One region of the Bacillus sp. AC266 genome, then DNA from elsewhere that is predicted to be linked to it. Evidence: predicted binding sites of a transcription regulator. Region 1 holds the regulator's gene; each other region holds the start of a gene.
What was found. The regulator Rex, encoded in region 1, represses fermentation and respiration genes when NADH is low (regulators of the CRP and FNR family bind a similar motif). The targets are predictions, from matches to a motif close to TTGTGAAATATTTCACAA.

Region 2: the regulator Rex is predicted to act here: its motif matches at 2,172-2,189, upstream of AC0IXC_RS17530 (L-lactate dehydrogenase).
Region 3: the regulator Rex is predicted to act here: its motif matches at 2,974-2,991, upstream of AC0IXC_RS24600 (lactate permease LctP family transporter).

What each region holds. Positions count from the first base shown of each region.
Region 1 covers NZ_CEEDEC010000015.1:2,183-10,595, forward strand. The annotation lists gene tsaD (tRNA (adenosine(37)-N6)-threonylcarbamoyltransferase complex transferase subunit TsaD) at 1-684, shown strand, start outside; gene AC0IXC_RS28680 (ABC-F family ATP-binding cassette domain-containing protein) at 1,098-3,020, opposite strand; gene AC0IXC_RS28685 (redox-sensing transcriptional repressor Rex) at 3,208-3,837, shown strand; gene AC0IXC_RS28690 (YdiK family protein) at 3,867-4,058, opposite strand; gene AC0IXC_RS28695 (CPBP family intramembrane glutamic endopeptidase) at 4,055-4,804, opposite strand; gene groES (co-chaperone GroES) at 5,207-5,491, shown strand; gene groL (chaperonin GroEL) at 5,529-7,163, shown strand; purine riboswitch at 7,303-7,404, shown strand; gene guaA (glutamine-hydrolyzing GMP synthase) at 7,570-8,413, shown strand, end outside.
Region 2 covers NZ_CEEDEC010000004.1:88,034-96,446, forward strand. The annotation lists gene AC0IXC_RS17520 (phosphatase PAP2 family protein) at 1-40, shown strand, start outside; gene AC0IXC_RS17525 (PTS sugar transporter subunit IIC) at 94-1,107, opposite strand; gene AC0IXC_RS17530 (L-lactate dehydrogenase) at 1,130-2,080, opposite strand; gene AC0IXC_RS17535 (spore coat protein) at 2,327-2,575, opposite strand; gene AC0IXC_RS17540 (hypothetical protein) at 2,589-2,774, opposite strand; gene AC0IXC_RS17545 (CPBP family intramembrane glutamic endopeptidase) at 2,918-3,631, opposite strand; gene AC0IXC_RS17550 (permease) at 4,094-4,660, opposite strand; gene AC0IXC_RS17555 (TetR/AcrR family transcriptional regulator) at 4,759-5,316, opposite strand; gene AC0IXC_RS17560 (MBL fold metallo-hydrolase) at 5,320-6,042, opposite strand; gene AC0IXC_RS17565 (acyl-CoA dehydrogenase family protein) at 6,182-7,966, opposite strand; gene AC0IXC_RS17570 (acetyl-CoA C-acetyltransferase) at 8,111-8,413, opposite strand, start outside.
Region 3 covers NZ_CEEDEC010000007.1:121,792-130,204, reverse strand. The annotation lists gene aspA (aspartate ammonia-lyase) at 1-1,269, shown strand, start outside; gene AC0IXC_RS24600 (lactate permease LctP family transporter) at 1,308-2,927, opposite strand; gene AC0IXC_RS24595 (TlpA disulfide reductase family protein) at 3,131-3,559, opposite strand; gene AC0IXC_RS24590 (ArsR/SmtB family transcription factor) at 4,058-4,345, shown strand; gene AC0IXC_RS24585 (acid-soluble spore protein H) at 4,553-4,732, shown strand; gene AC0IXC_RS24580 (peptide MFS transporter) at 4,775-6,124, opposite strand; gene AC0IXC_RS24575 (ABC transporter substrate-binding protein) at 6,505-7,473, opposite strand; gene AC0IXC_RS24570 (FecCD family ABC transporter permease) at 7,646-8,413, shown strand, end outside.

The sequences.
Region 1 (8,413 bases):
GGTGTTCATCATATTGCTGGTCATATTTATGCGAATCGTTTAGTAAAAGAAGTACAATTCCCGTTACTATCGCTTGTTGTATCCGGTGGACATACGGAGCTTGTTTATATGAAAGAACATGGTTCATTTGAAGTGATTGGTGAAACGCGAGATGATGCGGCAGGAGAAGCTTACGATAAAGTAGCTCGTACATTATCAATGCCTTATCCAGGTGGTCCTCATATTGATCGCCTTGCGCATGAAGGAAAACCAACAATTGATTTGCCTCGTGCGTGGCTAGAACCTGATTCGTATGATTTCAGCTTTAGTGGATTGAAATCAGCAGTTATCAACACTGTGCATAACGCAAAACAGCGCGGTATAGAAATTGCACCAGAAGATTTAGCAGCAAGTTTCCAAGAAAGTGTAATAGATGTACTTGTAACGAAAGCGTCTCGTGCAGCAGATGCTTATAATGTAAAACAAGTGCTTCTTGCTGGTGGAGTAGCTGCTAATAAAGGGCTTCGTGCACGTTTAGCAGCAGAATTTGCACAAAAAGAAAATATAGAGCTAATTATTCCTCCTCTATCTTTATGCACAGATAATGCAGCGATGATTGCAGCTGCAGGTACAATTGCATACGAACAAGGAAAACGCGCTACATTAGCTTTAAATGCAAATCCAGGATTAGATATTGAAGCATAGTTATACACAAAATTAACCACAGCCTGTGGATAAAACCCGTATTATCTGTTGATAATATGGGTTTTTTTGTGTACATAAAATGTGTATAACTTTTTATCTAGTTGTGGATAATGTGGAAAAGTTATTTGGAAGTTTATATTATAAAGGTGGATATGTGCATAACCTTGTGGATAACATAGAGGAAGTCTGACCTTTGAAGAAATTCTTTTTTGGGAAATAAAAAACAAGGAGATGCCAAAAAAAAATTTTGAAACATCCTCCACTTATTATATAAGGTGCTACTATTGTCAATCCTTGTCGAATCGGTTATATAATTTTATTTACTATGGTATTGATTCCAAAAAAGAAAATAAAAAGGAGGTCATCTCGTCAAAAAGCCCGACTTATGAGACATCCTCCTCTTTTAAATTCTCTTATATATGCAGTTCTTCCCATTCTGCCATACAAGCTTCAAGCTGTTCTTGCAGTGTTTGCTTTTTAGTTGTAATTTCACTAGCCTTTTCATAATCTGCATATATTTCTGGTAAGCAAAGCTGATCTTCTAACGTAGCAATTTCTTCTTCTAAGCCTACGATATTTTGTTCCAGTTCTTCAATTTTTCGAGTACGTTGACGCTCTAGCTGTTTACGTTCTTTTTCTTCGAGATAATTTAATTTTTCTTGTGCTACCATTTTTTGAACAGGTACTTCATCTTCTTGCTCTAGTTCCGCACGTTCAATCATTTCATTTTTCTTTTCAACGTAATAATCGTAATCACCTAAATATTCTTGTGCACCTTCTGTTGATAACTCAACAACGGTTGTCGTTACGCGATTAATAAAATAGCGGTCATGAGAGACGAATAGAAGAGTACCTGGGTAATCAATTAAAGCATTCTCCAAAATCTCTTTACTATTTAAATCAAGATGGTTTGTTGGCTCATCGAGAATTAATAAATTGGATTTTTGCATCATAAGTTTTGCAAGAGCTAGTCGAGCCTTTTGTCCACCACTAAGAGAAGATACTGGTTTGAGTACATCATCCCCTGTGAATAAAAAGTTGCCTAGTATAGTGCGAATTTCTTTTTCAGGTTGCAGGGGATATTCATCCCATAATTCATTTAAAACTCGCTTCGAAGATGTTAAGTTGGCTTGTTCTTGATCATAATAACCAACAGATACACTTGAGCCGAAAGCAACGTTTCCATGTAATAGCTGTAACTTATTCACAATGGATTTTAATAATGTAGATTTTCCAATTCCGTTTGGCCCAACTAAGGCAACACTGTCACCGCGAGTTAAGCGCATATTTACATGTTCAATAATCGGTTCCTGATAATAGCCAATAGTTGCATCTTTCACTTGTAAAACATCATTTCCACTTTGTTTTTCAATATCGAAGTGGAAGGAAGCTGATTTAGAATCGCCTAATGGTCTAGTTAATACTTCCATTCTGTCTAATTGTTTACGGCGACTTTGAGCGCGTTTTGTCGTAGATGCACGAGCTATATTTTTTTGTACAAAGTCTTCCAGTTTAGAAATTTCATCTTGTTGTTTTTCATAACGCTTCATTTCTTGCTCGTATAGAGCTGATTTTGAGTCTAAATATTTACTGTAGTTACCAACAAATCGTCGGCTTTCCTTATTAGAAATTTCGTATACTTGTGTAACAAGTTTATCTAAGAAATAACGGTCATGGGAAACGATTAAAATCGCGCCAGGATAGCCTTGTAAATATTGTTCAAGCCATGTTAGTGTCTCAATATCCAAATGGTTTGTAGGTTCGTCTAAAATAAGTAAGTCTGGTCTAGTTAATAATAATTTCCCGAGAGCTAATCGAGTCTTTTGTCCACCACTTAATGTGGAAATTTTCGTCTGATGCGTTTCAACTGGGAAGCCAAGACCGCTTAAAATTGAGCGTATATCCGCTTCGTACTGATAGCCGCCTTGATCTTTATAATCTAATTGTAATTGGTCATAATCAGCTAATAATTTCTCATATATAGCCGCATTTGAAAAGTTTTCTTCTTTTCCCATCTCTTGCTCTAGCCTTCGAAGTTTTGTCTCCATCTGCTGCAAGTGTGTAAAGACGGTTAACATTTCATCCCAAATTGTTAAAGACGTTTCTAATCCGGTATTTTGAGCTAAATACCCCATTGAGACATCTTTCGGTTTTATAATTTCACCACCATCATGAGATAACTCGCCAGCTATTATTTTTAATAATGTAGATTTTCCAGCTCCATTTCGTCCGACTAATGCGATACGATCTTTTGTTTGTACTTCCAATTTTATGTTTGCAAGAATCGTTTCTGCACCGTATAATTTCGAAAGCCCATTCACTTGTAATAATATCAATGTTTTCACCTCAAATAATTTCTTAACTTTGCCATGTTTATATTTCTCAATCATACTAAAAATAGTGTATAGTTTAAAATAAAGAGAGAATACTTCTTCTCTTTATTATACAAGGAAATTCATGAGTACTAAACTTCTGTATTTGATTCAAGTATAAGAATAAAGATAGGAAGAGAGGAGAGGTTATATGGATCAGCAAAAAATTCCACAGGCCACTGCCAAACGATTGCCTCTATACTATCGATTTATCCAAAACTTATCTCTTTCTGGTAAGCAACGTGTTTCATCAGCCGAATTGAGTGAAGCGGTAAAGGTTGATTCCGCAACTATTCGAAGAGATTTTTCATATTTTGGAGCGTTAGGGAAAAAAGGATATGGATATAACGTAAATTATTTATTATCATTTTTCCGTGAAACACTCGACCAAGATGATATAACACGCGTGGCACTTATTGGAGTAGGTAATTTAGGGACCGCTTTCTTACATTATAATTTCACGAAAAACAATAATACAAAAATTGAAATGGCGTTTGATGTTAGTGAAGAGAAAGTTGGGACAGAAATCGGAGGCATTCCTGTATATCATTTGGATGAACTAGAAGAACGTTTATCAACTGATATACAAGTGGCAATATTAACGGTACCCGCTACAGTAGCGCAATCTGTGGCAGATAGATTGGCAGAAACGAACGTGCATGGTATTTTAAATTTCACACCAGCACGCTTAAATGTGTCAGAGAATATAAGGATTCATCACATTGATTTAGCTGTAGAGTTACAAACTCTTGTTTATTTTTTGAAGAATTATCCACAATAAAACGCAGAGGAGATGACCTCTGCGTTTTATTATTGTTTTTTCTTTGTGAATTTAACTAAGATAAGGCGAAGTGCCAAATTAAAATCAATTGTTGCCATAACTGCAAATAGTATTGTCCACATATTCCAGATTGTATCTGTTACGTTCGTAATGGCGAAGCGTGTAAAGATACATCCAAGAAGAAAGTACAATGCAGCCATGAACAATGGTGAGTTTCTCATACTAAAAATCCTCCGATAAAGCCTTGCATTTTTTCAGCTTCTTTAATCATTTCTTGAATTTGCTCATTGCTCATAAAAATTTGTCCAATAGCGACTAATGTATTCATTGCCACATGGGCTGCTATAGGAACGATAATGCGTTTCGTTTGTACATATAAAAAGGCGAATACGAGCCCCATAGAAGTGTATACCAATAAGTGAGTAAAATCAAAATGAATCGCCGCGAATACAAGTGAACTAATGATAGCAGCAACAAAGAAATTAAATCTCTTATAAAGTGTGCCAAATAAAATTTTTCTAAATACGATTTCCTCTAAGATAGGTCCGATTATAGATACAACAATGAGGAACCAAGGTGTCGTTCTTGCAATTTCCATCAGCTTCATTGTATTTTCCGAACCTTGTTTAATTCCTAGTAGACGCATTTCGATCATACCGGCAATTATTTGGGAAGAGAAAGCTAAGAGAATACCGATTATAATCCAACCAACTGTAGCTGGGATCGTAACACGCATTTTATCTAAATGCCTGTCACGAATATCTATTCTAAGTAACCAAAGCACGATACATAATGCAACAAAGAAGCTAATGATTGCCCAATGTCCCGTTATGATTTGACCTTTTTCCTCCATGGTAAATCCTCTATTATCATAGAGCCCTGTTTTTAGGAGTAGTGGTAAGCCAACAATTCCAGATAACTGCATTAAAATGTATGTAACGATAATCCACCAATATTGTTTCTTCAAATGGTTTAACCATCCTTTCTAACTCTAGTGTATGAGATAAGGTAGGATAACATGTAAATATGCTACCTACGATATAAACTTTCATTTGAATTATATTTTTTTTGTAAATAAGTATTTGAAAATAAAATAGGAGACAGGAAAAAGTTGTACGTTTAGCGAAAACAACTTAGGGTGTCTTTCATATTGTAACATACAAGAAGTGGGAACAACGATTCATATAGTAAAGGCAGTAGAAGAAGTAATGATATATAGGAAAGTGCATAAAGTAATTTGCGAAAAAATTATGATTTTTTTACTTGCAAAAGAAATTGAGATTATTTATTATTAGAAGTGTGTTAGCACTCGTGTGACTTGAGTGCTAATAAATAAAATTTACATAACAAAATGAGGAGGTTATTGTTCATGCTAAAGCCATTAGGTGATCGCGTTGTAATTGAACTTGTTCAAGCAGAAGAAAAAACAGCAAGTGGTATTGTATTACCAGAAACTGCAAAAGAAAAACCACAAGAGGGTAAAGTTATTGCAGTAGGTACAGGCCGAGTGCTTGAAAATGGTGAGCGTGTTGCTTTAGAGGTAGCAGCAGGTGATCTTATCATCTTCTCAAAATATGCAGGTACTGAAGTGAAATACGAAGGTACAGACTACTTGATTTTACGTGAAAGTGACATTTTAGCAATTATCGGTTAATTATATACATTTTAAAAATCCAAGGGGGTCAATTATTATGGCAAAAGATATTAAATTTAGTGAAGAAGCACGTCGTTCGATGCTTCGCGGTGTCGACACTCTTGCAAACGCAGTAAAAGTAACGCTTGGACCAAAAGGTCGTAACGTTGTACTTGAGAAAAAATTTGGTTCACCACTTATTACAAATGACGGTGTAACAATCGCAAAAGAAATCGAATTAGAAGATGCATTCGAAAACATGGGTGCGAAATTAGTAGCAGAAGTTGCTAGCAAAACAAACGATGTAGCTGGTGACGGAACGACAACTGCAACTGTATTAGCGCAAGCTATGATTCGTGAAGGTCTTAAAAACGTAACAGCTGGTGCAAACCCAATGGGTCTTCGTAAAGGTATCGAAAAAGCTGTTACTGCTGCAATTGAAGAATTAAAAGCGATTTCTAAACCAATCGAAGGTAAATCTTCTATCGCACAAGTAGCTGCTATTTCTTCGGCTGACGAAGAAGTAGGTCAATTAATCGCTGAAGCAATGGAGCGCGTTGGTAACGACGGCGTTATTACTTTAGAAGAATCTAAAGGATTCACAACAGAATTAGACGTAGTAGAAGGTATGCAATTTGATCGTGGATATGCATCTCCTTACATGATTACTGATTCTGACAAAATGGAAGCAGTTCTTGATAACCCATACATTTTAATTACTGACAAAAAGATTTCTAACATCCAAGAAATCTTACCAGTATTAGAGCAAGTGGTACAACAAGGTAAACCACTTCTTATCATTGCTGAAGATGTAGAAGGCGAAGCGTTAGCTACATTAGTAGTGAACAAACTTCGTGGTACATTCAATGTAGTTGCTGTTAAAGCTCCTGGATTTGGTGACCGTCGTAAAGCAATGCTAGAAGATATCGCAATCTTAACTGGTGGCGAAGTAATCACTGAAGAATTAGGACGTGACTTAAAATCTGCTACAGTTGAATCTTTAGGACGTGCTGGTAAAATTGTTGTAACGAAAGAAAACACAACTGTAGTTGAAGGTATTGGAAATTCACAACAAATCGAAGCTCGCATCGGTCAAATCCGCGCGCAATTAGAAGAAACTACTTCTGAATTCGATCGTGAAAAATTACAAGAGCGTCTTGCTAAACTTGCGGGCGGTGTAGCAGTAATTAAAGTAGGTGCAGCAACTGAAACTGAGTTAAAAGAGCGCAAACTTCGCATTGAAGATGCACTTAACTCAACTCGTGCAGCAGTAGAAGAAGGTATCGTTGCAGGTGGTGGTACTTCACTTATGAACGTATACACAAAAGTAGCTTCTATCGTAGCTGAAGGCGACGAAGCAACAGGTATCAACATCGTACTTCGTGCACTAGAAGAGCCAGTTCGTCAAATCGCAATCAACGCTGGTCTAGAAGGATCTGTAGTTGTAGAGCGTCTAAAAGGCGAAAAAGTAGGCGTTGGTTTCAACGCAGCTACTGGCGAATGGGTTAACATGCTTGAGTCTGGTATCGTAGATCCAGCTAAAGTAACTCGTTCTGCACTTCAAAACGCAGCATCTGTTGCAGCTATGTTCTTAACAACTGAAGCTGTAGTTGCTGACAAGCCAGAACCAAATGCACCAGCAATGCCTGACATGGGCGGCATGGGCATGGGTGGTATGGGCGGAATGATGTAATTCCGTTCTCCCGAAAAACATCCACTTCTATATAGAAGTGGATGTTTTTTTATGTTTTTGAGCGCAGGAAAATAATTTCTGTAGAATTTTGTCGCTTTCTCTCTTGACCATATCGATACTTCATTGTTAGAATCTAGGAAGATAATATAAAACAATCCTTCATATATCCTCGATGATATGGTTTGAGAGTCTCTACCGGGTTACCGTAAACAACCTGACTATGAAGGCAGTGCGTCTTATATTTATAAAGAGCGGAAGACTATCTTTCTTTATAAAGCCAGACCCCTGCCTTTTCTTTGTCATGAGACTAGAGGCGGAGGACTGGCTTTTTTTATTATATTAGTAATGCTTTTCGCCAAATTGGTGAAAATATTTATATACGAGAACTAACGTTGGGGTGATTATTTTGAAGAAGCAGCATGATACAATTATCGTTTTAGATTTTGGGAGTCAGTACAATCAGTTAATAGCACGTCGAATTCGTGAGTTCGGTGTATACAGTGAACTTCATCCACATACAATTACTGCAGAAGAAATTAAAGCAATGAATCCAAAAGGGATTATCTTCTCTGGTGGACCAAATAGTGTATACGGTGAAGGCGCATTACATTGTGATGAGAAAATCTTTGAACTAGGATTACCGATCTTCGGTATTTGTTACGGTATGCAGCTTATGACACAACACTTCGGTGGTAAAGTAGAACGTGCAAACCACCGTGAGTATGGAAAAGCTGTTCTTAAAGTAGAGAACGAATCAAAATTATATGCGAACCTTCCAGAAGAGCAAGTTGTATGGATGAGCCATGGTGACTTAGTAACTGGTTTACCTGAAGGATTCGTAGTAGATGCAACAAGTGAGTCTTGTCCAATTGCTGGTATGAGCAATGAAGGGGAAAACTTATACGGTGTACAATTCCACCCAGAAGTACGTCACTCTGAGCACGGAAACGATTTAATTAAAAACTTCGTATTCGGCGTATGTGGTTGTTCTGAAGGATGGAACATGGAGAACTTTATCGAAGTAGAATTAGAGAAGATCCGTGAAACTGTTGGAGACAAAAAAGTATTATGCGCACTTAGTGGCGGTGTAGACTCTTCTGTTGTAGCAGTATTAATTCATAAAGCGATTGGTGACCAATTAACATGTATTTTCGTGGACCACGGTTTACTTCGTAAAGATGAAGCAGAAGGTGTTATGAAAACATTTAGCGAAGGCTTCCATATGAACGTTATTAAAGTGGATGCACAAG
Region 2 (8,413 bases), on a different contig from region 1:
AACCGTACGTGTTCCAGTAAAACAAAATCAAAAAATGTAAAAAGCAGACTGTGGCTTCAGTCTGCTTTTCTCTATATTAAGGAGATTTTCAAATTAAGATTGTGGTACAGTCATGTCACCAGAATGAATACGACCTGCTTTTTTAAGAGCAATGTACAGTATATAAGAAACAGCTACTGGAATGATGATATAAGTGATTACCATCGCTGGGACAACTTCCCACCCTTGGCTGGAAATTAAATTAATTGGTGCGATAAGAGAGCTTAATCCAAGACCTGCAATTTCTTTTCCTGCTTCCAGTTGGAAAATTAATGCTGATACTGGGCCCACTATAGCACTGGCGACGACAGTTGGGATGAGAATCATTGGATTTTTAGTAATGTTCGGCAACTGTACTTTTGGAGTACAAAGTGCCTGAGCTAATATGCCACCTAAATTATTCTCTTTCGCTGAAATAACAGAGAATCCGATAAACTGAGCAACACATCCTGCAAGTGCTGCACCGCCTGCAACACCATCTAAGCTAAGCGCTATCGCTAACGCAGCTGATGAAGCTGGAGAGATAAGTAACAATCCCCAAACTACAGCAATCACGATAGAAGCGATAAACGGGCTACCAGCTGAACTATCTTTAATGAATGCTCCAACTGTATTTAAAACTGGGCTAATATTTTGAGCTAACCAAATACCGACTAAACCAGAACCTAATATTGCTGCAAATGGAACGAGCATCATATCTAAAGCAGTTTTTCCACTTAATCGTTTACCAATATAAACTGCTAAAGTCGCTGTTAATAATGCACCGATTGGTTCACCTGTTTTAATGATGAGACCAGCTTCAGTAATTGAAATGGAACCTGCTCCAATTGCTCCAGCTACTATTGCTGAGAAAATTACGAGTCCGTTTGCACCGAGCATAAAGGCAATCCCGGCTCCAATTGCTGGTGCCATAAGTGATTTTGCAACAACTCCGATTGTAATAAGTAATGGGATATCAACAATTCTTCCTATATTTTCGATTAGTAAACCAATTCCAAGGGATACGAAAATACCCTGTGCGATTCCGGCAGAAGCTTTAAACACACGAGACATTATATATTCCTTCATTTGTTTCACCTTCTCCTATAATTTAGTAACCAATTGTTTTCATATAATCGCGTAAAACATCGTTTGATTTTGCAAAGCGACTTTCTTCATCTTCTGATAAGTTTAGTTCTACCACTTCTCTTACACCGTCTCTAGTAATAATTGCTGGTACTCCTGTACAAATATCGTATTCGCCATATTCACCATCTAAAATAGCTGAAACAGCGATAACACGGTGATCATCATTGAAAATTGAGCGCGCAATATAAGCTAAAGAATTTCCGATTCCGTAATAAGTAGTTCCTTTGCGCTTATAAATTTCCCATCCAGCTTTTGCAGTCTTCTCAACAATTTCATCTAAATCTATTTCACCAAATTGGTCTTTTTTCTCTTCTAAAATTTGTAAAATCGGCTTTCCACCAACAGTTACGTGAGACCAAGCAACCATTTGAGAATCACCATGTTCTCCTAATGAATACCCATGAATACTACGAGGGTCTACATGTAACATTTCAGATAAAATTGTTCTTAAGCGAGAAGAATCTAGTGATGTACCTGTACCAATCACACGATTTCTAGGTAATCCAGATAGCTTCCACACTTGATATGTAATAATGTCAACTGGGTTCGATGCGAGTAAGAAAATGCCATCAAATCCACTTTCCATTACGCCGCCAACAACACCCTCCATAATCTTAGCGCTTGCTCCTAAAGTGTCTAAACGACTTTGTCCAGGCTTCGGCGCTGGTCCTGCTGTAATAATGACAATGTCCATATCTTTGCAGTCTTCATAACTTCCTGCATATACTTTTGTTCTTGTATTTGTAAAGTTAATGCAGTGCGATAAATCCATCGCTTCTCCAACTGCACGTTCATGATTTATATCAATTAACAATAGCTCTTCGCAAATCCCTTGGTTTACAATGGAATACGCACAGCTTGATCCAACTAATCCAGTACCGATAATTGCAATTTTTCTTGTGTTTCTATTCATAGCAATCTCTCCTAATTGATCATGTAGTCTATTTCTTTCGTTCTTTACACCCCTAATTATAGAGGTTCTCACGATAGAAACCATGGATACTTTGTGAAATATTGAGCAAACTTTTGTCCTTTTTGTGAATTGTTATATTCCATTTTCGTCATATTTGTTACAACCGGAAAAATATTTTTTATGTATTTATTGACATATACCAAACAAAAAAACGAGCGAATCCATTCGCTCGTTTCATTCATCACACTATTCCGCACTTAATTGACTTTTTAATTGCTGTACAATCATTGGGTTAGCAGGCGCTGCCGGCTTATAATAACTTTTTTGCTTTGCGTATTCATACATATTACGTTGACGCATCTCATCTTGATTACGAATTTGAATTAACGTTTGATGTAACTGTTCATTATCAGACTGAGAAATATAATTTGCATAACTTGTTAAACTTGAATTTAACCCTGCTAAATAATCATTTACCATATCTTTTTCATTCATTTCTCTCTTCCTCCTATCCTAGAAAAGTCATTAATTGCTGTTTCGTATTTCGTGCATCTTGTGCATCCTTTTGTAGCATTTGCTTTAGCTGTGGATCTGTACAAGCCTGTGCATACTGGTCCAATTTGTTAATAATCGTCGCATGTCCACCAATTAAATGACGTAAGTTTTCTACTTCAAGCTCTGTTAAGTTTTGCATATAACATACCCGCCTTTCTTTGTTCATTCATCATTAGTATTTGGTTCTTTTTGGATTGTATTCATTAACTTTTCCCACATATAAACAAAATAAAAGATGAATAGCTAGGCCATTCATCTTTTATGCTAAATATTCATTCAATTTTATAAAGAAACAATCATACTTATACTCACAAGTAGGTTCCATACAATATGTAAAATGATGCTAGGTACAATAGATTGTGTTTTCTTATATAACATAGCAAATACAATCCCCATAATCATTGCCGTAATCGGAAAACCACCATGAAGAATCCCAAAGATGAAGGAAGAAATAATGGTACCAACTAGAAAACTATATTTCTTTTCAAAAAATCGATACAAAATACCTCTATATAAAATTTCTTCTTTAATTGGTGTAATTATAGCAACACTTAACACATATATAATACTTTGTAGACTATTTTGAAGTCCTAAGCTCCCTAATTGATCTCGTTGCTGCTCTGCACTTTCAAAGCTAAACAACTCTAACATTACATACTGAGTTAATGCAATGATGATAAAACCTATTAATAAATACAAGTAGGTTTTCCCATTTTTTAAAACAGATACATCCCAAATGTTCTTAATAAAATGAAGCACTGGTTTATAAGCAAATAAAACAATAGTAACAACAGCTGCATCAAATAGAAGTAAATAATATCCCTCTAAATTAGCACGTAATACCTCTTCTCCAAAAATTCCAAGGGCTAAAGCAAGGAATAATCCCCCTAAGAGTGAGAACCCTAGAATGCTTGCAATCGTTACAACTAGATTTTTATATGTTATGTTATCTACTTCTCTTTCTGCATTATACGCGTCTAACACTGTTTTTCTCATACTATTCCTCCATTTGTTTTCATTCCCTTAACAAAAACTATTAATACAAATATATAGATAATATAACAAGATTTTCAAAAAGAATAATATGCAATTTTACATATTATGAAAGCTTTGTATTATATAGTTTTTGGAACTAGATTACTATAGAATAATTATTAGATGGAATTCCAAAAATTTCTTATCTATCCACCATAACCCTCGCATCATATAAAACTTATTAATTAAAGGAGAAATGAACATGAAAACACATGACTTCCTTACAGAAATCCAGAAGGGCTCTGAACCTAATCCCTATCAAGACCCTATCGCATTTATTTTCGTTTGCTTTTCCTTAGCCATATACACATTTTTCAAACCTGCAAGATAATATCATTTAATGAGAAAAAGCCTACCGTTCTTTTGGAATCATATGCACTAAAAAACCTTAGAATCGCTTCTAAGGTTTCTGGCTATTCATACTCAAAACGCCATACTTATAAGTAACGAAAGAATTAATAATATAACTACCAATCCGCCGGTTACTCTTGCTATAAATTTCTTTTGTTCGCCCGCACTGGAAACGGTAAATCTGAAGTATAATATGCCACCCACCGCAATAAGAATACATTCCAATATGATACTAATAGCCGGAAATCGCCACAACCCAAAACCTAGCATAGGTAAGTCTCCGAAATTCCCTGGAAGTAGCGGCAAATCAGCACGGTGCACAAGTAAATCAAGAATCCAATGACTAAAAACTACAGCCCCAACAACAAAGCCACTCCGCTTGCCCCAAAACATCATACCCACCATTCCTGCAACAAAAGCAATAAACAGTGCTCCTATTAAAGAGTGTGAATAATCCGCTTGAATGATCGCTTCACCATAACCATTACTATTAATAGGTTCAATTGTCTCTACTCCTAAAACATAAAGCGGTAAAAAAATAACATCCAATAATTGTGTGCTTAACATGAGAGCCCAAAGTGGTAGTTTAGGTGACTTTGTTTTCACTACTGCCGCTAAGCCAAAATGTCCTGCAAACATTTCACTTCACATCCTTTTGTAATCTTGTCTCCAGCAAACCGCAGCCTACTATACAAAAAGCATGATCAGTAACAAATTCACGTTTTTTTGCTTCCTATTCAATCTCTCATTACATGTAATCCTTTAATAAACGTCTCCAATAATACATGTAAACTTGTATCTAAATCTAGCGGCAAACCAAATCCACCTTGCTGTTCAATCGACGCAAACCCATGACAAATACTTCTGAATCCACGTGTCGCATGAAGTGCATTCTCTCCTTCTAAGCCGTACTGTTGTAACACCTGCAGACAAAGCTTTACAATTCCGTCACCTGCTTTTCTTACTTCTTCATCTCGTAAAAAGGTTGCTTCATACAGTCCAGGATGTTTGCGGACGAATGCTACATACGCTTCTCCTAAAGCATGAACTGCTTCATCCATACGTTTACCCTCAGCCGCTTCTTCCAGTCTGTTATGCAGCTGTTTTATTCCGTACATACCGAGATTTTTCCGTACATCTTGTAAACCGTTCACATGATTATATAGCGAGGGTGAACGTACCCCTAATGTTTGCGCTAATGAAGCTAACGTTACTTCTTGTATTCCATTTGTATCTGCAATTTCTGCCGCTGTTTCTACAATTTTCTGTAATGTAAGTCCGATTCTCGGTGACATAAATTATCCCTCTTTCCTACCTTCTATATTCCGCTTAGCTTCCTTAATAGCAAGTTTTATGACAGTGCCCGGATTCTTTATCATTTTCCCATGTCCTGCCGCAAGCAAGGAAGGCTCATATTCACTTAACTTCTCTGCACTTTGTAATGATATTTCTTTGCTCCACGTTGCCATCGCAGGAAACGGAAACCAAAATTTCATTTGTCCCGAAACAGCCATACCTCCTCTTGTTTGGAATGCATCCCCGACAATAAGAGCTTTATTTCGTACATCAAGAAATGACATGGAGCCTGGCGTATGTCCCGGTGTCATAATCGCAAGAAGGGATCCAACTCGGTCGCCATCTTCCAATAAAACATCAGGTACCGTTTTTACTTTTTTAGGTACACCGCCTTTTATCGGTATATTCGGTTCATCCTTTTGTAACGTCGTATCTCCTTCTAACAGCTTTGCGTCCCGCTTAGAAATATAGACTGGAACATTAGGAAGTACTTCCTTTAACGCGTCTAATGCACCGATGTGATCATCATGCGCATGTGTTAATACAATCTTAGTAATTGGCTTCCCTATTTTCTCAGCCGCCTGTAAAATACCTTTTGTACTATATGGCAAAGCCGCATCAATTAAAGTTAAACCATCTTCTTCCTCCACAAAGTAACAATTCACAGGAAACACTCTTGGCAAAAATGACAATTGATATACCGTTTTTTCATGCATCATTCTCATATTTCCATCTCCCTTTTCACGAAAACTAATAACATTAGTTTTATTATACTAATGGTATTAGTTTTGTGTCACTAAAAATTTCATTTTTACAAAAAAAAAGAAAAGTAGCCGTTTATACGACTACTTTTCTTTACAGCTATTAAACTGTGTAACGCTCATCTTCTAAAATTTTCGCAGCAATTTCACGTTTCTTCGGAATTACGTTAAGTGGTGTGTGGCGAGTTAATTTGCGTAATGATGATAACATCATGCGCAGCATGTCGCCATTTTCAACTGCGATAAGTGTTTCTTTCGCATCTGCTTCGATTTCGTTGAATGCTTCTTGGCAGAATACTTCAGTGTATAACACTTTTTGTTTATTCTTTTCAAGACCAGTTGTTTTAATTGCTTTTTCTGTACGAAGAAGAGCTGATTCCATTGCGTAAAGATTGCTTACGATGTCAGCGATATTCACAAGAATTTCTTGCTCTTTATCTAATGCTTTACCGTATTTTTGAGCAGCTAATCCAGCTACCATTAAGCCGATTTTCTTCGCGTTCTTTACTAAATATTTTTGAAGTGCTAATGGCTCATCGCCTACTTCTTCTGGCATCATCATCATTAACTCTTCTTGTAATTTTTGTGCTTTTTGTAGTAATGGTAATTCACCTTTCATCGCTTTACGTAAGAACGTACCTGGTACGATTAGGCGGTTAATTTCGTTCGTGCCTTCGAAAATACGGTTAATACGAGAATCGCGGTACATTCTTTCAATCTCGTACTCTGCCATAAATCCGTAACCACCGTGAATTTGAACACCTTCATCTACTGTATAATCTAACACTTCAGAACCGAATACTTTATTTAAAGAGCACTCGATTGCATATTCAGCGATAGAAGCTGCTACTGCTTTACCGTCTTTTACTTCTTCTTCAGATAATGTGCTCATGCGGCTTTCGAATAAACCTACTGTACGATATACAGAGCTTTCAGCTGCATATGTTTTCGCTGCCATATTCGCAAGTTTCTCTTGAATTAATGGGAAGCGAGCGATTGGTTGTTTGAATTGTTGACGTTGATTTGCATATTGTGCTGAAATTTCTACTGCACGTTTCGCAGATCCAACTGTACCAACACCTAATTTATAACGACCGATATTTAAAATGTTGAACGCAATAATATGGCCTTTACCGATTTCACCAAGTAGGTTTTCTTTCGGTACTAACGCATCTTCTAAAATTAACGTACGAGTTGAAGAACATTTAATACCCATTTTCTTCTCTTCAGGGCTTGTAGATACACCAGCGTAGTCTTTCTCTACGATAAATGCTGAGAAGTGCTCTCCATCTATTTTTGCGTATACGATAAATACGTCAGCAAATGCAGAGTTTGTAATCCATTGTTTTTCACCATTTAATACGTAATGCGTACCTTCTGCGTTTAAACGTGCAGTTGTTTTTGCACCTAATGCGTCAGATCCTGAACCTGGCTCAGTTAATGCGTATGCCGCTAATTTTTCACCAGTTGCAAGTAGTGGTAAATATTTTTTCTTTTGCTCTTCGTTACCGAATAATACGATTGGTAAAGATCCGATACCAACGTGAGCACCGTGAGTGATTGCAAAACCACCAGCGCGCGAGAATTTCTCTGCGATTAACGCTGAGCTTACTTTATCAAGACCAATTCCGCCGTACTCTTCTGGTACGTCAGCGCCTAGTAAACCAAGTTCACCAGCTTCTTTTAAAAGACGAACAGAACGATCAAACTCGTGTTGCTCTAAATATTCAAGCTCCGGAAGAACTTCATTTACGATAAAGTCCTCTGTCGTTTTTGCAATCATTTTATGCTCAGATGAAAAATCTTCTGGCGTAAACACTTGATCAATTGTAATTTCCTCTACTAAAAAGCTACCGCCCTTAACCGCATTTCCTACTGTTTTTTCCATGAAAATTTCCTCCTTCATATTTTCATAAGCCGCTTCTCTCATTTTGAAAGAAGCTGGCTCTCAATTTTATTTTTTATAAACCTTTGTTGCTTCCATTCTTTTCTTTAGCGCCCTCACATTCTGAGCGAGCCGCTTACACTTTTTTTATAGTAATTCAAACACTCCCGCTGCTCCCATTCCGCCGCCGATACACATTGTTACGATACCGAATTGTTGGTTGCGACGTTTCATTTCGTGAATAAGAGATAGTGTTAGTTTCGCTCCTGTACAGCCAAGTGGATGTCCAAGTGCGATTGCACCGCCGTTTACGTTTACTTTTTCTTCATCTAGACCAAGTTCACGAATAACTTGGATAGATTGAGAAGCGAATGCTTCATTTAGTTCAAATAGACCGATATCAGATAGCTCTAAACCAGCTAATTTTAACGCTTTCGGAATTGCAGCAAT
Region 3 (8,413 bases), on a different contig from region 1:
AAAGCGGCAGCGCTTGCGAATATAGATACAGGTTACTTAGCTAAAGATATCGGACAAGAAATTGCAGAAGCGGCACAAGAGATTGTTGATGGAAAGTTCCATGATCAATTTATCGTAGACCCGATTCAAGGCGGAGCAGGTACTTCAATTAATATGAATACTAATGAAGTAATTGCAAATAGAGCCTTGGAACGTATGGGATACGAAAAAGGTGAATATGCGAAAATTAGCCCAAACACTCATGTGAACATGGCTCAATCAACAAATGATGCGTTCCCAACTGGGATTCATATAGCAACTCTTATGATGCTGGAAGAACTTCTTGTTACAATGGAAGAACTTCACTCTGCTTTTCATGATAAAGCAAAAGAGTTTGATCACGTTATTAAAATGGGGCGTACGCATTTGCAAGATGCAGTTCCAATTCGCCTTGGGCAAGAATTTGAAGCATATAGCAGAGTGCTAGAGCGTGATATAAAAAGAATTAAACAGTCTCGTCAACATTTATACGAAGTTAATATGGGTGCGACAGCTGTCGGTACGGGATTAAATGCAAACCCTACTTATATAGAACAAGTTGTGAAGCATTTACGAACTTTTAGTGGTTTCCCTCTTGTTGGTGCAGAGCACTTAGTTGATGCGACGCAAAACACAGATGCATATACAGAAGTATCTGCAGCACTAAAAGTATGTATGATGAATATGTCTAAAATTGCAAATGACCTTCGTATTATGGCGTCTGGTCCACGTGTTGGGTTGGCGGAAATTCAATTACCAGCTCGTCAACCAGGTTCATCTATTATGCCGGGTAAAGTAAATCCAGTTATGGCGGAAGTAATTAACCAAGTTGCTTTCCAAGTAATTGGAAATGACCATACAATTTGCTTAGCGTCAGAAGCTGGACAATTAGAGTTAAATGTAATGGAGCCGGTATTAGTATTTAATTTAATTCAATCCATCAGTATTATGAATAACGGTTTCCGTGTATTCCGTGAATACTGTATAAAGGGAATTACAGCGAATGAAGAGTTGCTTAAGCAATATGTTGAAAAAAGTGTTGGAGTTATTACAGCAGTGAATCCTCATATTGGTTATGAAGCAGCTTCTCGCATTGCACGTGAAGCAATTGCGACAGGAAAATCTGTTAGGGAGCTATGTTTAGAACATGGTGTACTTACAGCAGAAGAGCTTGATATTATTTTGGATCCATACGAAATGACCCATCCTGAAATTGCTGGTGCTTCTTTATTAAAGACTAAAAAAATGTAATGTAAAAAGCACCGATCCATTTGGATCGGTGCTTTTTTTTAGAAGATATTAAATACAGAGTTAAGTTGAAGTAAGCTAATAATAGCTAAGAAGATTAAACTATATTTCATTACTATTTTAAATAGAGCAGATTCTTGACCAACTAGTCCAACTGCTGCACAAGCAACTGCTACAGATTGTGGTGAAACCATTTTTGCGATTGTACCACCAACTACGTTTAATGAAACGAGAGTAGATGGTACGATGTTTAACTGATCGGCAGTTACTGCTTGAAGTGGTGCGAATAATGAACCACTTGATACGACTGAACCTGTAATGAATACGCCAATCCATCCTAAGATTGGAGAAAGAACTGGGAATGCATTTCCTGTAGAAGAGAATGCAAGTCCAAGTGTAGATGACATACCAGAGTAGTTTTCTACGTAAGCTAAAGCGATAACGCTACAAATTGTATATACTGGAACTTTTAGTTCTTTTATTGTTTCGATCATTAATTCTTTAATCATTTTGCCGTTTACACGGTAGACGATAAGTGAAACGATGATTGCTAATACAATTGCAGTAGTTGTAGAAGAGAATACATCTAGTTTGAAAATCGCTGCGAAAGGTGTATCAGCCTTTGTAATTGGTGCAGTTTTCATAACCGCATTATGAAGACCAGGGAATTGAATGTTAAATACTAAGTTTGCCAATGGACCATCCGGAGCAAATAAAGCTTTAATTGGTTTTAAATTAAAGATTGTTACAAATGCAGTTAAGAATACGAATGGGGACCAAGCATATAAAATTTGATTGAATGTATGAGATTCTTTTTCTTCTTGTTTTTCTTCTTTAGCAGAAGATTTTGGTTGCCAAACACGTAAGAATAATGTAAGAGCGACCATACTTACGACTGCTGCGAAAATATTAGTAAGTTCAGCGCCTAAGAAGTAAGTCACAAGGAACTGAGTAATTGCGAAAGAAACACCACTTACAAGAATACCTTGCCAAGTTTCTTTAATGCCTTTAAATCCATCTACCATTGAAACAAGTAAGAACGGTAAAACAATGCTAATGAATGGCAAAATGTAAACAGCTTGACGACCGACAGTTAATGCATCTAGCCCAGTTAATTGTGCAGGTACTGTAACTGGAATACCCATAGCACCCATAGCACCACCAGCGATATTAGCTACTAAGCAAATACCTGCTGCTTTTAATGGATTAAAGCCCATACCTACAAGTAATGCAGCTGTAATAGCAACTGGAACACCGAAACCAGCTGCACCTTCTAAGAAAGCACCGAAAGAATAAGCGATTAATAATACTTGTAAACGCTGATCATTTGTAATACTTGAAATGCTATCACGAATGACATTGAATTGTTCTGTTTTAACAGTTAATTTGTAAAGGAAGATAGCTGCGATAACGATAGTACAAATTGGATAAAATCCAGATAAAACACCGAATCCGGCAGATGCTACAGCTACAGTTGCGGGCATTTTATAAACAAATATAGCAAGAATAATAGCGACGATCACACTATAAAGCCCAGCCATGTAACCTTTCATTTTGAATCCCACTAAACAAATAATGAAGCAAAAAATTGGGAGTGCTGCGATTAGTGCAGATAACCAAATATTGTTTAATGGGTCATAAATTTGTGTCCAAGTACTCATAATAATGACAACTCCTATCTATTATATGTGAAGAAATTCACATTATTTGTGAAACTATTCACAATCAACTTACATGCTTAGTATATTCTCCTTCAACACTATTGTCAACGTGAAAAAGTATAATTATTCCATAATAGTATTAAAAGTAACATTTTGTTCATAAAGTAGACAAAAAGCGTAATCAAATTGATTTGATTACGCTTCTATAAATTATTTACATATTCTTTCATTTTTTTATATGTCATTGGTCCTACATGCTTATATTGAATGACACCGTTTGTATCGATGACAAAAGATGTTGGAATGCTGATGATTTGATATGCGGCACTTGCCTGGCCTTTCTGATCTAATAGGACGGGGAAGGTATATTTGTTTTCTTCAAGAAATTGTTTTACATTATTCGGGTCTTTTTCAGTAGCTGTCGCATTTATAGCGACAATTTCAATCCCCATATCTTTAGTATCGTGATAAAACTTTTCCATATCAGGCATTTCTATTTTGCATGGACCACACCAGCTTGCCCAAAAATTCAATATTACTTTTTTTCCTTTATAGTCTGTAAGGCGAACTTCTTGACCAGTGGTTGTTTCCAGAAGGAAATCGAGTGCAGCATTGCCAACTTCAGTTCCAATGGGGATGTTTGATTTTGAAGCTATATCTTCTTTTTTGTCTAATAGGAAGTGATTGATAATAGTCCAGCCAACCGCAATGCTAATTAACGCAAAAATAAACCATTTTTTAATATTACATCATCCTCCTTACTTAAATTTCCTTTTTATCGTAACAAAGTGGTTAAATATGGTCAAATTACTTTACGATAGGTTATCAATTATGGACGATATTTTACAATATCATTACTGTACATTTCAGTAAGGTGAAAATATAACAAAAAGCCTGATAAAACAACGTTTGTAAGCAAAGTATTGCTAGCCCTTTGTTTTGCTTTTTTATTGTATCATATAGTATAATATTCAAAATCAGGTGGGATTTTTTCTTGAACTGTGTGCTGATAAAAGTCGGAAAATTTTCTCAGCATTATAGGTTGATAAAGTTATGTCGTAACAGGAAATATAAGAACAGATATATAAATAAATAAAGAGAAAATAAAAAATGAAAATGAGGGGAATTTTATGAACCAAAACCAATTTGACTGTCGTATTTCAGAAGAAGACGTACAGATGTTAAGAGCATTAGCTCATCCACTTCGTCTACGTTTAGTAATGGAACTGATGCAGCGTGGAACATGTAATGTAACACAATTACAAGAGGTATTAGAAATTCCGCAATCAACTGTTTCGCAGCATTTAACGAAATTAAAACAAAATAAAGTAGTACGCTTTGAGAGACGCGGGTTAGAAGTGTACTATCAAATTCATAACGATAAAGTAAGTGAAGTAGTAAAAACATTATTTTCTTAATTTTTGAATATTATGGAAAGAAGACGTGTGAAATATACGTCTTTTTTTATTTGGAAAGGATCTAATAATAGGAAGATTTGAGAGCGTATATATTAGCGCGTTAGAAAGAAACAAACTATCGGTTGAAGTGCTAAATTGACGGAATATATTCTGAAGGGATATGAAAAGATAGAAAGGAGTGTTGTAAGCCAAAGGAGGAATAATATAATGGATGTAAAACGTGTGAAACAGATATTATCTTCTTCAAGTAGAATTGATGTTACATACGAGGGAGTCCCCGTATGGATTGAGAGCTGTGATGAGCAGAAGGGTAGTGCTCAAGTGTATGACGTATCCAACCCAGGAGAGAGCGTTCACGTGGATGTCACGGCTTTAGAAGAGATGTAATAGAAAAGACGCTTCTAATTGTAGAAGCGTCTTTTTTATTTACTATTCCATCATATGTGCAATTTTCTTAGAGAACATAAGAAGTACTAATCCTAGCACGATTACGATAACACCGATGCTTGCGAATACTTCTAAATATCCTAAAGATTGAGTGAAAGCAGCTAATTGTCCTGCTAATAAGTTTGCAAAGCCAGTACCAGCTAACCATACACCCATTAATAAAGATGCTAATTTAAGAGGTGCGATTGCACTTACCATAGATAATCCGATTGGTGATAAGAATAATTCACCGATTGTGTGGAACATGTAAGTGAATACAATGAATAGTAAGTTTGCTTTCATTGTAATGTTACCTTCATCGCTACCAGTTTTTAGAACGGCTAAAGTTAAAACTAAGTACCCGATTCCTAGTAAAATCATACCAAAAGCCATTTTTGTAGGGATTTTTAAATCACCATTTTTTGTTTTTGAAAGTTTAATCCATAATGCAGAAACTGGTAATGCTAGTAAGATAATGAATAGTGGGTTTACAGATTGGAACCAAGGTGTTGGAATTGTAAATCCACCAATTGTACGATCCACGAACTTATCTGTGTAAAGTGTTAAAGAACTACCAGCTTGTTCAAATCCTGCCCAGAAGAATACAACGAAACAAGTTAAAATTAAAATTGCAGTTGTACGCTTTTTCTCTTGTGTTGTTAAAGGTTTTTTCTCAATAGGTTTTGCATTTTGTTCTTTAGATTTTTTACCGACAACAGTTGTTCCGATAGACCCTAAGTAACGAGGTGCTAAGAAATTAAAGGCAATCTGTCCAATAATCATACCGATACAAGCTGTTAAGAAACCGTATCTATAATCTGTGAAGTAACCACAAATGAATGGAGCGATAAGAGCTCCTAAGTTAATTCCCATGTAGAAGATAGTGAAGGCACTATCACGACGAGAATCGTTGTCGCTATATAATTGACCTAGTAAAGTCGAGATATTTGGTTTGAAGAATCCGTTACCGATAACTAATAATCCTAATCCTAAAAATAGTCCAGTTTTCGTGTTCATTGAAAATAGTACGAAGTTACCAATCGCCATAATGATACCGCCGATGGTAATGGCATGTCGTTTCGTAATGAAATGGTCAGTTAACCAGCCACCAATAATCGGTGTGAAATATACAAGCATTGTGAAAATACCGTAAATTTGAACTGCAACTGCTTTATCAAATCCTAAACCGCCACTTACTAAGCTCGTTGTTAAATAAAGAACTAATAAGCCACGCATTCCGTAATAACTAAATCTTTCCCATGCTTCTGTAAAGAACAACAAATATAATCCTGGTGGATGTTTTTTTGGTGATTGTTGCTCTCCAGCTTTGTCTAATTTTAAAGCTGCATCCATGTTTGTTTCCCCCTAATCCTGTATAACGGATATTTATGTAATTATTTTAATTCACAAAATATTTAGAAGTCAATAGAATTATATGGAAATAGCAAGAAAATTTCTGAAAAAATCTATTTTTCTTCAACCGTTATTGTATTTTTCCCTGAAAACAAGATAATAAGCGTTTTCAAATGTAGTAATTGAATTCTAAAATGAAGTAAAATAGTGATAAATCAGAAAATTTAGATTAGAATATTTATTCTGATATAGAGAAAATATTCTATATTTACTTTTATAATATAACATATCGGGAATAAAAATACAAAATGAAATAATGTGACACTTCAGTGAAATGAAAAAAAACAGCTCCATAAAAGAGGGAGCTGGTTACAATGAAATTATTTAACAAAGCGTTTTTCAATGTCGTCTAGTAGTAAGTTAGCAGCCATTACACCGCCAGCTGTATTCCAAATAACGTCGTCAACTTTGTATGCTTTTCCGTTCTTTACTGCATTTAAGTTTTTAAAGAGAGGATCGTTTATATATTCTTTTTCTAGTTCAGAACCTTTTTTCTCATTGCCTTTATCGAATGTGAAGTAGAATAATACATCGCCATCCATTGCCGAAATACGCTCTTTAGATACGTTACGTTCTGCGAAATCATCTTTGTTTTGATCTCCAGGACGTTTAAATCCAAGTTCTTTTAAAATAACACCAGAGAATGTATCGCCATGATAAATACGAACATCACCAGGCATAAAGCGTACCATAGAAATTTCTTGATTTACTGTATCACCAAGTTTGCCTTTTAAATCTTCCATACGTTTTCCGTAATCAGCTAAAACTTTTTGACCTTCTTTTTCCTTATTTAAAGCTTTTGCATAAAATTTGAAGTTATCTTTCCATTCACCACGTAATGTTTCCGAGAAAACAGTAGGTGCAATAGCTTTTAATTGCTCATACACTTTTTCGTGGCGCATTTTGTTACCGATAATTAAGTCTGGTTTTAAAGAAGCGATAGTTTCAACGTTAACTTGTCCTTCATCGCCAACAACTTTTACATCTTTCATTTTATCCTTAATATGCGGATACCATGGGTCACCCGTCCAAGACTTTACAGCCCCAACTGGTTTTACACCTAATTCGAGTAAAGCTTCAGTTCCTTCATTAGTTAAAATAACTACACGTTTTGGATTGGCAGGAACTTCTGTTTTACCCATTGCGTGCTCAACCGTAATCATTTCTTTTTTATTATCTTCTTTTGTTGATTCTTCTTTGTTATTTGATTTTCCACAAGCACTTAAAAGAAGTGAAAAAGCTAGTAAAAATACAAATACTGTAAACGATTTCTTTTGCATGAAATTCATTATGTACCCCCTATATGTTGAGAATATTTTTCAATAGCAAGCATGATGTTAAGCCTTTATCTTTGGATTGTCAATATATATTACTGAAAATAGTTCTCATTATCGTTGACAATGAGAATTAAGTTGAAATACACTTACAACGTATCATTATACATTGAAGGGGAAACGCTGCATGTTATTAAAAACAAATCAAGCAAAATGGATTGGATTACTTGTTGGAATCATTGCAGTCGTTATTTGTATTTGGGGAAGCATTATTTTCGGATATACAAATACGAGCTGGAAATTAGCTTTAGATGCTTTTTTCCATTTTAATGGTTCAAATGAGCATATTATTATTCAAAATGTGCGTCTACCAAGGGCGTTAATTGCAGCAAGTGTTGGTGCTAGTTTAGCCATTGCAGGTTGTTTAATGCAAACTTTAACAAAGAATCCGCTTGCTTCTCCAGATTTTATTGGATTAAATTCAGGCGCTGCGTTCTTTATAGTTGTAGCAATTGTACTTTTTTCCGTGACATCATTATCAGCTTTCACATGGATTGCCTTTTTAGGAGCGGCAGTTGCAGCAGTACTTGTATTTGCCTCTAGTTCTTTAGGAAAAGAAGGGACAACGCCTCTTAAGTTAACATTAGCAGGTGTAGCGATAAGCGCTTTATTTTCATCATTAACACAAGGGTTACTTGTATTAAATGAAAAAGCATTTGAAGAAGTGTTATTTTGGCTTGCCGGATCTGTGCAAGGAAGAAAGTTAGAGATTTTACAATCAGTATTCCCGTATTTATTAATAGGCTGGATTGCATCTTTTATGATGGCAGGGAAAGTAAATACATTAATGATGGGGGAAGATGTTGCAAAGGGGCTCGGACAACGAACGATTTTAATGAAATCATTCGTGTTACTTATTATTGTACTGTTGTCTGGTGGTTCAGTTGCGGTTGCT